3 regions of the Thermomonas brevis genome follow, and region 3 is predicted to be linked to each of the others. Evidence: predicted binding sites of a transcription regulator. Region 3 holds the regulator's gene; each other region holds the start of a gene.

Region 1 (5,387 bases), 180 kb from region 3:
GGCGGCGGCGCTGGAGGAAACCGCCTCGTCGATGGAGGAGCTCACCTCCACCGTCAAGCAGAACGCCGACAACGCCCGCCAGGCCAGCCAGCTGGCGCACGGCGCGGCCGGCGTCGCCGAACAGGGCGGCCACGTGGTCGGCCAGGTGGTGGACACCATGACCGGCATCACCGAGTCGTCGCGCCGGATCGCCGACATCATCGGGGTGATCGACGGCATCGCCTTCCAGACCAACATCCTGGCGCTGAACGCAGCGGTGGAAGCGGCGCGTGCCGGCGAACAGGGCCGCGGCTTCGCGGTGGTCGCCGCCGAGGTGCGCACGCTGGCCCAGCGCAGCGCCGGCGCCGCCAAGGAGATCAAGCAGCTGATCACCGACTCGGTGATCCAGGTCGAGGAAGGCAGCGCGCTGGTGACCCGCGCCGGCCAGACCATGGGCGAGATCGTGGACAGCGTGAAGCGCGTGACCGACATTATGGCCGACATCTCCGCCGCCTCGCAGGAACAGAGCGCCGGCATCGAACAGGTCAACCAGGCCATCACCCAGATGGACGAAGGCACCCAGCAGAACGCCGCGCTGGTCGAGGAAGCCTTCGCCGCGGCGCAGAGCATGGAGCACCAAGCCAGCGAGCTGGTGGGGCTGGTGGCGGCCTTCAAGACCACCCGGCGCTGAGGGGAAAGACGCCGCTCCTTTCCCCGGCATGCGGGAGAAGGGTCCCGCAGAGCCTGCACCCGCGAAGGCGGGAGCGGATGGGGCGGCCAAGCTCGCGTGAAGCCTCCCCGCCTGCGGCAACTCCCCCACCCAGGGAACCCCAAAAGAAAACGCGCCGACATGCGGCGCGTTTTCTTGTTCCCGGTAATGCCAAGCAGCCCGCAGGCCGCCCCGGAATCAGAGCTTGAATTCGAGCTTCACCTTGCCGCGGCTTTCACCCGGGGCGAATTCCCACTGCTTGACCGCCTTCACCGCGGACGCCACGAACACGCGGCCCGGCTTGGCGTCGACCACCGACACGTCGGTCACCTTGCCGTCCGCGCCAACGCTGTATTCCAGCTCGACGTAGCCGGTCGTGCCCGCACGGGCTGCATCCGGCGGATACACGGGATCGACCCGCTTGATCGGATTGCCGGCCACCGCCGGCAGGGACAGGGCCATCGCCGCGGCGAGGGCCGCCATTTTCAGGAAACGATGGAAGGGACGATGCATATCAGGGGCTCCAGTTTGTCCACGCACGCTTGCGGTCGTATTCGTCATCGGCCGGGGCCGGCCTGACTTGAGCCCCGCAGGCGTTCGATGCCGAAGAATGGGAAATCCGTCACATTCACGTCGTCCCGTAGCCTTCATTGCTGACTCTCCGTTAAAGATTCCGGCCGGTGAGCCGATGCCGGCTAGGCAACCGTCTTCCGAAATTGCGCCATTACAGGGGCCCGACCGCAATGCAACAAAGCCATTCACTCGCCGACCGCCTCCTCGCTCCCGCGACCCGCCTGATGGCGCGATTGCGCTTCAACCAGAAGGCCCTGCTGATCGGCGCTGCGTTCACCCTGACCTGCGGCGTGCTGGCGGCGCTGGTGGTGACCCGCTCGCTGGGCGAAATCTCGGATGCGCGCACCGCCCGCTCGGCCACCGTCGGCCTGGATGCCCTGCACGACACCCAGCTGGCGATGCAGGACCACCGCCAGCTGCGCGCGCGCCAGCTGGCCAAGGACACGACCGCCAGCGAGCAGGACTTGGCCGCCGCCGCCGCCAACGTGGACAAGTCGCTGGCCGCGTTCGACGCCTGGCTGGCGAAGGCGGGCCTCCACGACGAGGACCTGACCAACTCGATGAAGGCCACCCGCGCCGCCTGGAAGAAGGCGTTGGCCACCGAGGGCGATGGCGGCCCCGACGCCGACACCGCCGCGCTGGACGCGCTGCGCACGGAAATCGGCCGGCTGGCGTTCACCTCGATCACCGCCATCGCCTCCGACACCACCATGCTGCGCGGCGGCGAGATCGGCGGCATCCTGCTGCCGGAACTGTCGGCGGCCAGCGCCAAGCAGGCCATCGTCGGCATCCGCGTGCTGGGCGAAGGCGCGATCTGGGTCAGCGACCGCACCGAAATGGCGGTGCGCAAGAACATGCAGGGCTACCTGACCGGCCAGATCGACGGCGGCCGCAAGTACATCGAGAAGGAACTGCCCGGCGGCGCCGCGACCTTCGGCAAACCGATGACGGCCGCGCTGCAGGCGATGGAAGCGCAGAACAAGATGATCCAGGAAAAGATCCTGGACGCCGAAACCCCCGAATCGCCGGTGGCCGAACTGGCCAAGCAGGACCAGGCCACCCGCGTCGCGATGAACAAGGCGATGAAGGGCGTGAACGCCGCCATCAACATCGCCGGCGACCAGGCCATCGCCAGCCTGCAGCGCAAGGCGTTCGCCACCATCGGCTTCGTGATCCTGGCCCTGCTGGCCGCCGCCTATCTGTTCATCGGCTTCACCCGCGGCACCCGCGAGGCGCTGGGCAACATCGCCGCCGGCGCCAAGGCGCTGGCCTCCGGCCAGTTCTCCGACCGCATCCACGTCGACACCCGCGACGAGCTGAACGACATCGGCCGCGGCATGGAGGAAGCAGCGGGCGCGCTGCGCAAGTTCGCGAACGCCCAGCAGACCCTGTTCGAACAGCACGAGGCCGGCGACATCGACGGCCGCATCGACGCCGAGGCGTTCCCCGGCTCGTTCGGCGTGATGGCCGAGCAGGTCAACACCCTGGTCGCCTCGCACATCGGCGGCACCCTGCACATCGTCGACGTGATCGCCGACTACGGCCGCGGCGACCTGTCGCGCGACGTGGACCGCATGCCCGGCAAGAAGGCCGACGCGGTCGCGGCGGTGGACGCCGTCAAGGCCGGCCTGCTGGCGGTCAACGGCGAGATCAAGCGGCTGGTCGATGCGGCGGTCGACGGCGACTTCAGCAAGCGCGGCGACGCCGCCCGCTTCGAGTTCGTCTACCGCGAACTGGTCGAGGGCCTGAACCAGCTGATGGCGACCGCCGACGGCGGCCTCAGCGAAGTCGGCAACCTGCTGTCGGCGGTGGCCGACGGCGACCTGACCAAGCGCGTCGAAACCCACCTGCCCGGCCAGTTCGGCCAGCTCGCCGCCGACGCCAACCGCACCGTCGAGGGCCTGGCGAAGATCGTCGGCGACATCCGCCAGACCTCGGACGGCATCAACGCCGCCGCCGGCGAGATCGCCGCCGGCAACAGCGACCTGTCGATGCGCACCGAGCAGCAGGCCGCCTCGCTGGAGGAAACCGCCTCGTCGATGGAGGAACTCACCTCCACCGTGCGCCAGAACGCCGACAATGCCCGCCAGGCCAACCAGCTGGCGCAGGGTGCGGCCGGCGTGGCCGCGCAGGGCGGCGACGTGGTGCAGCAGGTGGTCGCCACGATGAGCGCCATCGAGGCCTCGTCGAAGAAGATCGCCGACATCATCACGGTGATCGATGGCATCGCCTTCCAGACCAACATCCTGGCGCTGAACGCGGCGGTGGAAGCGGCGCGGGCCGGCGAGCAGGGCCGGGGCTTCGCGGTGGTCGCGGGCGAAGTCCGCGCGCTGGCGCAGCGTTCGGCCGGCGCGGCGAAGGAGATCAAGCAGTTGATCGAGGAGTCGGTGGGCAAGGTGACCGACGGTTCGCAGCTGGTCCGCCAGGCCGGCAGCACGATGAGCGAGATCGTCGCCTCGGTGCAGCGCGTGACCGACATCATGGCCGACATCTCCGCCGCCTCGCAGGAACAGAGCAGCGGCATCGAGCAGGTCAACCAGGCCATCACCCAGATGGACGAAGGCACCCAGCAGAACGCCGCGCTGGTCGAGGAGGCGTCGGCCTCCGCCGAGAGCATGCGCCAGCAGGCGGCGCAGCTGGTCGAAGCCGTGGCCGCGTTCCACACCGGCAGCAGCAGCGCCGGCGCCGCACAGGCCGCGAAGAAGGCCGCCGCCGCGCCTGCACCGGAACGCGCCGCCGCGTCCGCTCCGGCCGCCCGCAAGGCGTCGCCGCCGCGCAAGCCGGCGGCCCCGGCCGCCGCGCCCGCCACGCGCACGCGCGGCACCACCAACGGCAACGCTGGCGGCGACCAGCACTGGCAGGAGTTCTGAGCGCCATGCGCGGCCGGGACACGCACGCGTCCCGGCCGCGCCCTTCCCCACCTCCTGCCGCCGCAGCCGCGCAGATGACCTTCGAGCCTCCGCACGCACGCAGCCCGCACGACGCACCGCCTGTCGACTCCGGCACGGCCGGCAACGGCAGAGACGGGCGGCTTGCGGACGTGGCGGCGCTGGCGGCGGCGGCGTTCGACGCGGACGCCGCCGCCTTCGCCACCTGCGACGACGGCCGCGTCTTCCTGCTGGCCGGCGCCGGGCTGGACAACTCCACCCCGGGCCCGCTCGCCCACGATCATCCGATCGCCCGCGGCTGGGAGCGGCACGCGCCGCTGCTGGTCGAGCCCGACCTGCCCGCCGATCCGCGCTGGCGCATCCGCTTCCTCGCGGCCATCGCGCTGCATTCGCAGTCCGGCCGGCGCCTGGGCACGCTGGCGGTGTGCGGCGCCGACCCGCGCCCCGCACCGACGCCCGCGCAGCTGGACACGCTGGCCCGGCTCGGACGCATCGCCTCCAACCTGCTGGAACGGCACTACGCCGAACGCCAGGCGGTGATCGTGGCGCAGGTCGGCGAACAGGCCCGCGAGGCGGTGCTGATCGGCGACCGCGGCGGCAACGTCATCTGGCACAACCGCGCGGCCGAACGCCTGTTCGGCACGCCGCTCGAACGCCGGCCGCTGTCGTCGCTGTTTCCCTCCGGCCTCCAGTCCGACCGCGCGCAGGCAGAAGCCTGGCTGGACGCGCAGACCGAAGACTCGCGGCAGCTGCGCATCGTCGCCCTGGACGGCAGCCTGCGCCTGCTCGACGCCACCCGCTCGATCTGGCGGCACGGGCCGGACCAGGGCGCCACCCTGATCCTGCACGACGTCACCGAGGCGGCGAACCAGCGCGCCCAGCTCGACCGGCTGGCCCACTACGATCCGCTGACCGGGCTGCCCAACCGCAACGGCCTGCTGGCGGCGCTGGAGGCGCATCCGGACTGGGGCGTGGCGCTGATCGCCATCGACCGCTTCAAGTGGATCAACGACGGCCTCGGCCACAGCGTCGGCGACCGCGTGCTGCAGGCGTTCGCCAGCCGATTGCAGACGAAGACCGACGCCGAAGTGAGCCTGGCGCGGGTCGGCGGCGACGTGTTCGCGGTCGCCTGCCGCGACGACCGGCTGGCGCCCTCGGACGATCCCGAGGCGCTGGTGCCGGCGATGATCCGGCTGCTGGAAAAAACCCTGCACGTGAGCGGCCACGCGGTCAACGCG
Region 2 (5,387 bases), 1.1 Mb from region 3:
GCTGGCCGCGGAGCTGCTGGAGCACCTCGGCACGCGGCAGGTGACCGACCTGTCGATCGCGCTGTTCGGCACGCCGGAGCAGACCCTGCCGGGCGGCGCGACCACACGCGAGGCGGCCAACCATTTCCTGCTGGTCGCGGACGAACTGGATCGCGAGCTGATCGCGGCCTCGGAGCGGGTGGAGATTTCCGCCACCGCGCTGGCGCTGCGGCTGCAATCCGAACTGGACGATTTCTTCGATGCCCGCGTCATCGCCGTCGAACTCGATCCCGACCTGATCGCCAAGGCCGCCGCCGGCGCCACCCGCATCCGCCTGCGCGCGGGCGCGGCGTTCTCCGACTACGACCTGCAGCAGCTGCTCCAGCACGAAGCCTTCGTGCATTCGCTGACCGCGCTCAACGGCCAGCAGCAGGCCGTGCTGCCGAGCCTGGCGCTGTCCTCGCCGCGCGTCACCGCCACCCAGGAAGGGCTGGCGGTGTTCGCCGAGCAGATCACCGGCAGCATCGACATCGAGCGGATGAAGCGGGTCAGCCTGCGCATCGAAGCGGTGGCGATGGCGCTGGAGGGCGCGGATTTCCTGCAGGTGTTCCGCTACTTCCTCGAATCCGGCCAAAGTGAAGTGGAGAGCTTCACCTCGGCGCAGCGCGTGTTCCGCGGCGTGCCGACCACCGGCGGCGCGGCGTTCACCAAGGACACCGTGTACCTGCGCGGGCTGATCGGCGTGCACACCTTCTTCCGCTGGGCGCTCAAGCACCGCAAGCTGCGGCTGTGCCGGCTGCTGTTCGCCGGCAAGATGACCCTGGCCGACGTGCAGCGCTTCGAGCCGCTGTTCGACAGCGGCGACCTCAAGGAACCGCGCTGGCTGCCGGCCTGGGTGGCGCGCGCGAACGGGCTGGCCGGGACGCTGGCGTTCTCCCTGTTCGCCAACCGCATCCGGCTGGAGCAGGTGGTTTCCGCAGAAAGCGTCGCCGATCTCTAGGCGTCGTCCGGCGCGGTTCGCGGCGCATGCGATGCCGGCGGGCATCGGCGCCGATGGGACCGGCCCGGCATGAAGCCGTTATCATCCTGAATCCGCAGCATGGACAGGCTTCGATGTCAGATACCCCCGCCAACGACGACCTGAAGCAGGCCGCCCTCGACTACCACCGCCACGCGCCCAAGGGCAAGATCAAGGTCACGGCCACCAAGCCGATGGTGACCCAGCGCGACCTGGCGCTGGCGTATTCGCCAGGCGTGGCGTTCGCCTGCGAGGAGATCGCCGCCGATCCGGCCAAGGCCAGCGAATACACCGCGCGCGGCAACCTGGTGGCGGTGATTTCCAACGGCACCGCGGTGCTGGGCCTGGGCGACATCGGCCCGCTGGCCGGCAAACCCGTCATGGAAGGCAAGGGCGTGCTGTTCCAGAAGTTCGCCGGCATCGACGTGTTCGACCTGGAGATCAGCGAGCGCGACCCGGACAAGCTGGTGGACATCATCGCCAGCCTGGAGCCGACCTTCGGCGGCATCAACCTCGAAGACATCAAGGCGCCGGAGTGCTTCATCGTCGAGCGCAAGCTGCGCGAGCGGATGAAGATCCCGGTGTTCCACGACGACCAGCACGGCACCGCGATCATCGTCGGCGCGGCCGTGCTGAACGCGCTGGAAGTGGCGGGCAAGGACATCGGCCAGGTGAAGCTGGCCACCACCGGCGCCGGCGCGGCCGGCATCGCCTGCCTGGACATGCTGGTGGCGCTGGGCGTGAAGCCCGAAAACATCCTGGCCTTCGACCGCGAGGGCGTGATCCACACCGGCCGCGAACACCTCGACCCGGACAAGGCCCGCTACGCGCGCGACACCGGCAAGCGCACGCTGGCCGAAATCGTCGACGGCGCCGACGTGTTCCTGGGCCTGTCCGCCGGCGGCATCCTCAAGCCGGAGATGGTCGCCACGATGGCGGCCAACCCGATCATCCTGGCGCTGGCCAACCCCTACCCGGAAATCCTGCCGGAGGACGCCAAGGCGGTGCGTCCGGACGCGATCATCGCCACCGGCCGCTCCGACTACCCGAACCAGGTCAACAACGCGGTCTGCTTCCCCTACATCTTCCGCGGCGCGCTGGACGTGGGCGCGACCCAGATCAACGAGGCGATGAAGCTGGCCTGCGTGCGCGCGATCGCCGCGCTGGCGCGCAAGGAAGCCTCCGACCTCGGCGCGGCCTACGGCGGCGAGGTGCCGACCTTCGGCCGCGAGTACCTGATCCCGCGTCCGTTCGACCCGCGCCTGCTGACCATGCTGGCGCCGGCGGTGGCGCAGGCGGCGATGGAATCCGGCGTGGCCGAGCGCCCGCTGGCCGACATCGGCGCGTACCGCGAGAAGCTCGGCCAGTTCATCCACCGCACCAGCCTGATGATGAAGCCGGCGTACGAGCGCGCCCGCGCCGACCGCAAGCGCGTGGCGTACGCGGAGGGCGAGGAATTCGTGGTGCTGCAGGCGGTGCAGACGGTGATCGACGAGGGGCTGGCGTTCCCGGTCCTGATCGGCCGCCCGGAAGTGATCGAAAGCCGCATCGAGAAGCTCGGCCTGCGCATGCGCGCCGGCGTGGATTTCGAGCTGACCAACATCAACGACGACCCGCGCTTCGACGACTACTGGCGCCAGTACCACGCGCTGACCGAGCGTCGCGGCGTCACCCCGGACGCGGCCAAGAATCTGCTGCGCTCGCGCCCGACCCTGATCGCCGCGCTGATGGTGGAGCGGGGCGAGGCCGACGCGCTGATCACCGGTCTGGTCGGCCGCTACCACAAGAAGCTGGGCTACCTGCGCAGCGTGTTCGACTTCGAGCCGGGCGTCACCGGCACGGCGGCGATGACCGGCGTGATCAACGACGCCGGCGCGTGGTTCTTCCTCGATACCCACGTGCAGCTGGACCCGTCGGCCGAGCAGATCGCCGAGGCGACGCTGCAGGCGGCGTTCCGGCTCAAGCTGTTCGGCATCGAGCCGAAGGTGGCGCTGCTGTCGCACTCCAACTACGGCAGCCACACTGACGCCAGCGCGAAGAAGATGGCGCAGGCCTACCAGATCCTGCGCAAGCGCGCGCCCAAGCTCGAAGTGGACGGCGAGATGATGGCCGACACCGCCTGGGACGAGGCGCTGCGCCTGCGCATGTTCCCCAACACCACGCTGCGTGGTCGCGCCAACCTGCTGGTGATGCCGAACCTGGACGCCGCCAACATCGGCTACAACCTGATCCGCGTCGCCACCGGCGGCGTCGCCATCGGCCCGATCCTGATGGGCCTGGACCAGCCGGCGCACATCCTGACCCCGGCCTCGTCCTCGCGCCGGGTGGTCAACATGACCGCGATCGTGGCGGTGGACGCACAGATCCGCGGGGAGATGCGGGCCCGGAACGGCTGAGCTGTACAGGTTCGTTGCGTTTTTGCAACAGGATTCCCGAAATTCCCCGCGAAACTGCCGATACTCGGCATATGTGGCGTTTTCCTCGATGGGTTCTGTTGCCGCTGTTGATGCTCACCCTGCCCGCGCGGGCAGGGGAACGGTTTGACACGGTCGTTCGTGACCTGCACGTCAATGGGTATTCCTCGGTCGCCGATGCGGTGACGCGGCTTCAGGCGGCCGACGACCGGCCCGGCGCAGAGGCGCCGCTGGCGAAGCGTCATCGCTATTACGCAGCCCTTGGTGAATTTGCCAGCTTCGACCTGGAGCGCAAGCCGTCTTTGTCGGCGGCGGCGCGCGAGGCGCTGGAGCACCTGGAGGCGATGGCGGCCCGCGAGGACTGCCGTTCCTGTACGCTGGATGCGCGAATGACTCGGGCGCGACTTGCATTCTCCCGGCGCGATACCGACGAGGCTGCGCGGATCCTGGCCGGTGTCGATGCCACCGGGGCGAGCGCGGAACAGTTGCTGCGACTGCATTTGCTGCGCGGACGGCAATACCGGCAGCAGGGCCTCTTCGCTCAAGGGGTCGCCGAAGTCGTTCCGGCCATGGAGCTTGCAAGGCGGCTGGGCTACATCGCCGATCGCATCGTCGCGCTCAACCTGTTGACCACCTTCAACGGCTACTTGGGCGATTACGCGCGGGCCGAGGCTTACGGTCGCGAAGCCTACGCACTGGGCGAGCGGATCGGTTCGCGGCGGCTGATGACGGAGAGCCAGCTTAATCTCGGCTTCACCTATTCCCTGAGCGGGCAGACCCAGCGTCAATTGCAGGCCTATCTGCGCGGCTTGGAACGTGCGGGCGACGCCCCGGATACGGCCGCGAACCGGATCGTCCTGCTGTCCAACCTGGCCGACTACTGGCTGCGGAAAGAGGACTATCGCCAAGCGCTGGACTACGCGCGGAGTGCCGAAGCGTTGGCGCTGCAAATGGACGACGCATTGGGCTTGATGTTCTCGCGCACCAATGCCGGCGTGGCGAGAGCGCACTTGGGCGATGTCGACGGCGGTATCTCCAATGTGCGCGAGGCGATCGCCATCGCCGAGCGCAAGGGCATGCCCGTCGATGTGATCGGCGTTACCCAGGAATTGGCGGGCATCCTGGAGTTCGCGGGGCGCTATCGCGAGGCGCTGGCCGAGCTGCGCAAGCTGGAGTCCCTGCAGCGTGAAGTGACCCGGCAGGAACGCGACAAGGCGGTGCTGGAGCTGCAGGAACGTTACTCCGCCGAAAAGCGCCAGCGCGAGATCGAACAGCTGGCGGCCACCAACCGGGTCAAGGAGGCGCAGCTGTCCGTGCAAGCCTGGCAACGCCGGTTGTGGGCCGCGTTGGCGCTGGCGCTGGCGCTGGCCGCGGTGGTGCTGGTGCAGTGGCTCAAGCGAGTGCGCAGCGCTAACCGCCGGCTGTCCGACGACGTCGCGGTGCTGGCCGAACAGTCCACGCACGATCCACTCACCGACGCGTTCAACCGCCGCCAGGGGCATAACCTGCTGGCGCGCCACGCCGAGGCGCTGCGCGCAGCCGCGCCCGGCGAGCCGCCCGCCTTGGGCCTGGTGCTGCTGGACATCGATTTCTTCAAGCACATCAACGATACCTACGGCCATGCCGCCGGCGACCAGGTGCTGGTGGAAGTGGTGAAACGCCTGCGCGGATTGCTGCGCATGCAGGACGCGGTGGTGCGCTGGGGCGGCGAAGAGTTCCTGCTGTTGCTGCCCAACGTGCAGGCCGGCGCGCTGCCGATGCTGGCGGGACGCATGCTGCACGCGCTTGCCGACGTGCCCGTGGCGGTGGGCGGGGCGGCGGTCACGGTGACTGCTTCGGCCGGCTGCGTGGCGTCGCCGTTCGGCAGCACCGCCGATTTCGAATCGCTGGTCCAGTTGGCCGACCTGGCGCTGTACCGGGCCAAGCTGAGCGGCCGCAACCAGGCCGTCTGCGTGGGCGGTGCGACTCCGGACCTG
Region 3 (5,387 bases):
CGCCGTGATCCTGTCCAGCCGCCAGGCCGCCGAAGGCGGCGTGGAAGTGGTGGCCGCCACCGATTACGACGAGGCGCTGGTGCAGCAGACCCTGCGCACGATGAGCGCCCCGGCTGCGGAAGCGCCGCCGCCCGCAGCGACACCGACGCCTGCGCCGGCCCGCGAACGCGCCGTGTTCAAGATCGACGGCGTGCCGGTGGCGCCGCTGCCGCAGACGGCCGCACAGCCGTCCCCGCAGTCTTCCCCGCAAGAGCGCCAGCCCAGCCGGCTGGAACAGATGATGGCCGCGTTCAAGCCCGCGCCGCGCGGGCCGGAGCCGATGCCGTCGGCGCAACCGCAGCCGGTGGCCGTCGCGGCGCCGCTTCCGCCGCGCGTCGAACCGCGTGCCGTGATCGATGACGAAATGCAGCCGGCGGATTTCGCCGCCGCCCTGCGCCGCGCGTCGGTTCCGGCCCCGCCGCCGGCCCCGGTCGTGGCGGAAGCGATCGCGCTGGTTCCCGCCCGTTTCGAGCCGGCCGCCGTGGAGCCGGCGCCCGCGCTGCCGGAACCAGCGCCGGAAGAAAGAGTGCAGGACGGCGCGCCCGCCCTGCGCGTGGTCGCCACCGACCCGGCCGTCGCTACCCTGCGCGCCGAACTGGCGGCGATGCGCAAGGTGATCGAGCGCGAGCTGGGCCAGTTCGCGGTCGAGCGCCTGCGCGGCTCGCCCGCCCGCGCGGCGGCGCTCGACGCGCTGGCCGCGTTCGGCTGCGACGACGCGCTGGCCCAGCGCCTCGCCCAGCGCCTCGACCCCACCCTGCCCGCCGACGCCATCCTCGCGCCGCTGCGCGCGGAACTGGCCGCGGAGCTGCCGGTCCTGCGCAACGAACTGCTGGAAGACGGCGGCGTGGTCGCCCTGCTCGGGCCGACCGGCGCCGGCAAGACCACCACCATCGCCAAGCTGGCCGCCCGCTTCGCCGCGCGCCACCGCGCCCGCGACGTCGCCCTGATCAGCGCCGACAACGAACGCGCCGGCGCCCGCGAACAGCTGCACGTGCTCGGCCGGCGGCTGGGCGTCACCGTCTGCGACGCCGACGGCCCTGAAGCGCTGACCCACGCGCTGGAGCAGCTGGAGGACTACCCGCTGGTGCTGATCGACACCGCCGGTCACGGCCTGCGCGACCGCGCCCTGCTCCGGCAGATCCTGTGGGTGCGCTCCGCCAGCAACGTGCGCAGCCTGCTGGTGCTGCCGGCCAACGCGCATCCGGCCGACCTGTCCGAACTGCTGCGCCGCTACCGCCCGGCGGCGCCCGAAGGCGTGGTGCTGACCAAGCTCGACGAAAGCACCTGCCCGGGAGCAGCGCTCTCGGTGCTGGTGCAGCATAATCTGCCGGTGGCCTACACCGCCGCCGGCCAGTGCGTCCCCGACGACATCGAGCTGGCCGACGCCCGGTACCTGGCCGGCATGATCGACATCCCGCGCCGCGGCGCGACCAGCATTCCTAGCGACGAAGGCCACCATGCATTCGCCTGATTCCGCTTCCAACGCGAACGCCACCCCCTCCGTGCCGCGCGTGATCGCCGTCACCGGCGGCAAGGGCGGCGTCGGCAAGACCACCACCTCCATCAACCTGGCGATGGCGCTGGTGCACGCCGGCCAGCGCACCCTGCTGCTGGACACCGACCTTGGCCTCGCCAACGTCGACGTGATGCTGGGGCTGTCGCCGCAGTACACCCTGGCCGACGTGTTCGCCGGCCGCTGCGAGCTGCGCGACACCGTGGTCGAAGGCCCGCGCGGCCTGCTGGTGGTGCCGGCGGCCTCGGGCAAGCGCCACATGACCGAGCTGCTGCCGCAGCAGCACGTCGGCCTGGTCAACGCGTTCTCGCACCTCGACATCCCGCTGGACGTGATGATCGTGGACACGCCGGCCGGCATCAGCGACGGCGTGCTGACCTTCTGCCAGGCCGCGCAGGACGTGATCCTGGTGGTCTGCGACGAGCCGGCCTCGGTCACCGACGCCTACGCCCTGATCAAGGTGCTGAGCCGCGACCGCGGCGTGAACCGGGTGCAGGTGCTGGCCAACCAGGTGCCCAACGTCAACGAAGGACGGGTGGTGTTCGACAAGCTCGAACGCGTCACCTCGCGCTTCCTCGACGTCACCCTGTCCTACCTCGGCGCCATCCCGCGCGACGAATGGTTGCGGCTGGCCGTGCAGCGCCAGGAATCGGTGGTCGAAGCCTTCCCCACCGCCCCGGCCTCGCTGGCATTCCGTGATATCGTCCGCAAAATCGGACAGTGGCAGGCGCCGCAGGGGCCGCGCGGCCACGTCGAGTTCTTCACCGAACGTCTGATTGCCGCCCAGGGGAGTGCCTGTGCATGATCAACGCGGGGGCCGCCCAGTACCGCGCACAGCAGACCGGTGACGCCGCCGCCATCGTGGGACGGCACGCCGAACTGGTGCGCCGGATCGCCCACCACCTGGCCGCGCGCCTGCCGTCCAGCGTGGAGATCGACGACCTGATCCAGGCCGGCATGATCGGCCTGATCGAGGCCGCGCGTAACTTCCAGTCCGACCAGGGCGCCACCTTCGAGACCTACGCCTCGATCCGCATCCGCGGCGCGATGATCGACGCGATCCGCGCCGGCGACTGGGTGCCGCGCTCGGTGCACCGCCGCTACCGCGACGTGGTCGCCGCCACCCGCAGCATCGAGCAGCGCGAGGGCCGCACCGCCACCTCGCAGGAGATCGCCGGCGCGCTCGGCATGAGCGTCGACGACTACCACCACATCCTGCAGGACGCCGCCCGCGGCCAGCTGCTGAGCCTGGACGAATACGCCGAGGAACACGACGGCGAACCGCGGCTCGACCAGCACGACAGCTTCACCCCCGCCCGCCGCTTCGAGCAGGGCGCGTTCCGTGCCGCCCTCGGCGATGCCATCGACAACCTGCCCGAGCGCGAGCAGCTGGTGCTGTCGCTGTACTACGAGCAGGAAATGAATCTGCGCGAGATCGGCGCGGTCCTCAACGTCAGCGAGTCGCGGGTCTGCCAGATCCACGGCCAGGCCATGCTCCGGCTGCGCTCGCGGCTGACCGACTGGCGCAGCGAGATCGACGCGGAAGTCGCCTGAGCGACGCGTGCCGGTGCTGCATCGGCGCCCCGGATGCGGCAACATCAAGTTTTCCGCTCCACAACCGATACCGACACCGTTACCTACAGGATCCACTATGGACAAGGGCATCCGCATCCTCATCGTTGACGATTTCTCGACCATGCGCCGCATCGTCAAGAACCTGCTCAGCGATCTGGGCTTCACCAACTTCGCGGAAGCGGACGACGGCTCGACCGCGCTGGTCGAGCTGCAGAAGGCCAAGTTCGACCTGGTCGTCACCGACTGGAACATGCCCGGCATGCCCGGCATCGACCTGCTCAAGGCGATCCGCGCCGACGCCGCGCTGGCCAAGATTCCCGTGCTGATGGTCACCGCCGAGGCCAAGCGCGAGCAGATCATCGAAGCCGCGCAGGCCGGCGTGAACGGCTACATCATCAAGCCGTTCACCGCCGCCACCCTGGAAGACAAGCTGGTCAAGATCTTCGAACGCATGGAGAAAGCCGCATGAGCATGCCCACGCGTCCGCCCTCCATGCCCGCCGGCGACGCCCAGATCGTCGAGCGCCTGCACGCGGCGATGTCCGCGCTGGAACAGGGCGACAACGCGGCCTGGAAGCACCATCTGGATTCCCTGCTCGAATGGCGCCGCCAGCCGGTGGTGGAAAGCCTGGTCAAGCTCGCGCGCGAACTGGACGACCTGGAGCGCACGATCGACGCGCGCATCCCCGGCGCCGGCACCGCGTCCGCCAACGGCGGCCTGCCGGACGCGTGCAGCCGGCTCGAACACGTGGTCAAGATGACCGAAGAGGCCAGCATGCGCACGCTCGACCTCGCCGACGAATGCCGCACCCTGCTGGGCACCATCGGCGCCGAGCACGAGGCCACCGTCGACGCGATCCGCTCGCGGCTGTCGGCGATGGTGGAAGCGCAGAGCTTCCAGGACCTCACCGGCCAGATCATCCAGCGGGTGATCCAGCTGATCCGCTCCCTGCAATCCGGCCTTGGCGACATCCAGGCGCTGCACGGCGAAGACGGCAAGGGCCACGGCCCCGCCGTCAACGGCGTCGATCCTCCCGCAGCCACCCAGGACGAAGCCAACGACCTGCTCGCCAACCTCGGACTCTGAGCATGTCGGCGGACGGCTACGACGCCCGCGCGGACTTCCTGATCGAGGCGCGGGAGATCCTCGACCGCCTCGGCGAGCAGGTGGTGGCGCTGGAACAGGATCCGGGCGACCGCCCGACGCTCGACGCCGTGTTCCGCGGCTTCCACACCATCAAGGGCGGCGCGGGCTTCCTCGACCTGCCGCCGATGGTGGCGCTCTGCCACGCCTTCGAGGACCGCATCGACGCCGCCCGCAGCGGCACCCGCGAGCTGGACGCGGCCGCGTTCGACGGCGCCCAGCGCGCGGTGGACCTGCTGCTGGACATGCTGGACGCGCTGGGCCGCGGCGAAGACCTCGGCGAGGTCGATGCCGCCCTGCTGCGCCAGGTGCGCGGCGGGGACGCCCCGGCCGCCGCGCCGGCGCCGGCCGCGTTGGACCTGCCGGACAACCTCGACGACCTCGACTTCGACGCCCTGCTCGACAGCCTGCACGGCGAAGGCGCCATCCCCGGCGCGGCGCCCGCGCCCGCCCCGGTTGCCGCGCCGCCTCCGCCCAGGCCCGCAGCGCCCGCAAAACCGGCCGCCGCCGAAAAACCGGCGCCCGCCGCGACGGAAACCGAACAGACCGTGCGCGTCGACGTGCGCCGCCTGGACGCGCTGGTCAACCTGGTCGGCGAACTGGTGCTGGCGCGCAACCGCCTGAAGACCCTGCGGCCGGGCGTGCACGACGAGAACCTCGACCGCGCGGTGACCGCGCTCGACACCGTGACCGCGCGCCTGCAGGGCGCGGTGATGTCGGCGCGCATGCAGCCGGTCAGCCGCGTGTTCACCCGCTTCCCCAAGCTGGCGCGCGACGTCGCCCGGCAGTTGAAGAAGCAGGTCGAGCTGGTGGTCGAGGGCGGGGAAACCGAACTCGACCGCAACCTGGTCGAAGCCCTGGCCGATCCGCTGGTGCACTTGGTACGCAACGCCATCGACCACGGCATCGAGATGCCGGACGCCCGCCGCGCCGCCGGCAAGCCGGAACAGGGCACCGTGCGCCTGACCGCGCAGCAGGAAGGCGACCACGTCGCCATCGAGGTCAGCGACGACGGCGGCGGCATCGACCCCGAGGCGATCCGCCGCAGCGCGATCCGCAAGGGCCTGATCGACACCGAGGCCGCCGCCCGGCTGGGCGAGGACGAATGCCTGTCGCT

The links. The regulator FliA, encoded in region 3, starts transcription of late flagellar genes. The targets are predictions, from matches to a motif close to TAAAGTTTNNCNNNCNNNGGCCGATAA.
Region 1: a site for FliA is predicted at 1,354-1,380, ahead of H9L17_RS15385 (methyl-accepting chemotaxis protein). Genes of this name have one in related genera too.
Region 2: a site for FliA is predicted at 3,431-3,457, ahead of H9L17_RS11350 (GGDEF domain-containing protein). Genes of this name have one in related genera too.

Annotation. Positions count from the first base shown of each region.
Region 1 is NZ_CP060711.1:3,333,719-3,339,105, reverse strand. It holds gene H9L17_RS16180 (methyl-accepting chemotaxis protein) at 1-670, shown strand, start outside; gene H9L17_RS15390 (energy transducer TonB) at 887-1,201, opposite strand; gene H9L17_RS15385 (methyl-accepting chemotaxis protein) at 1,432-4,131, shown strand; gene H9L17_RS15380 (putative bifunctional diguanylate cyclase/phosphodiesterase) at 4,206-5,387, shown strand, end outside.
Region 2 is NZ_CP060711.1:2,460,114-2,465,500, forward strand. It holds gene H9L17_RS11340 (flavohemoglobin expression-modulating QEGLA motif protein) at 1-979, shown strand, start outside; gene H9L17_RS11345 (NADP-dependent malic enzyme) at 1,093-3,393, shown strand; gene H9L17_RS11350 (GGDEF domain-containing protein) at 3,504-5,387, shown strand, end outside.
Region 3 is NZ_CP060711.1:81,310-86,696, reverse strand. It holds gene flhF (flagellar biosynthesis GTPase FlhF) at 1-1,510, shown strand, start outside; gene H9L17_RS00360 (P-loop NTPase) at 1,497-2,357, shown strand; gene H9L17_RS00355 (RNA polymerase sigma factor FliA) at 2,354-3,106, shown strand; gene cheY (chemotaxis response regulator CheY) at 3,204-3,596, shown strand; gene H9L17_RS00345 (protein phosphatase CheZ) at 3,593-4,213, shown strand; gene H9L17_RS00340 (chemotaxis protein CheA) at 4,216-5,387, shown strand, end outside.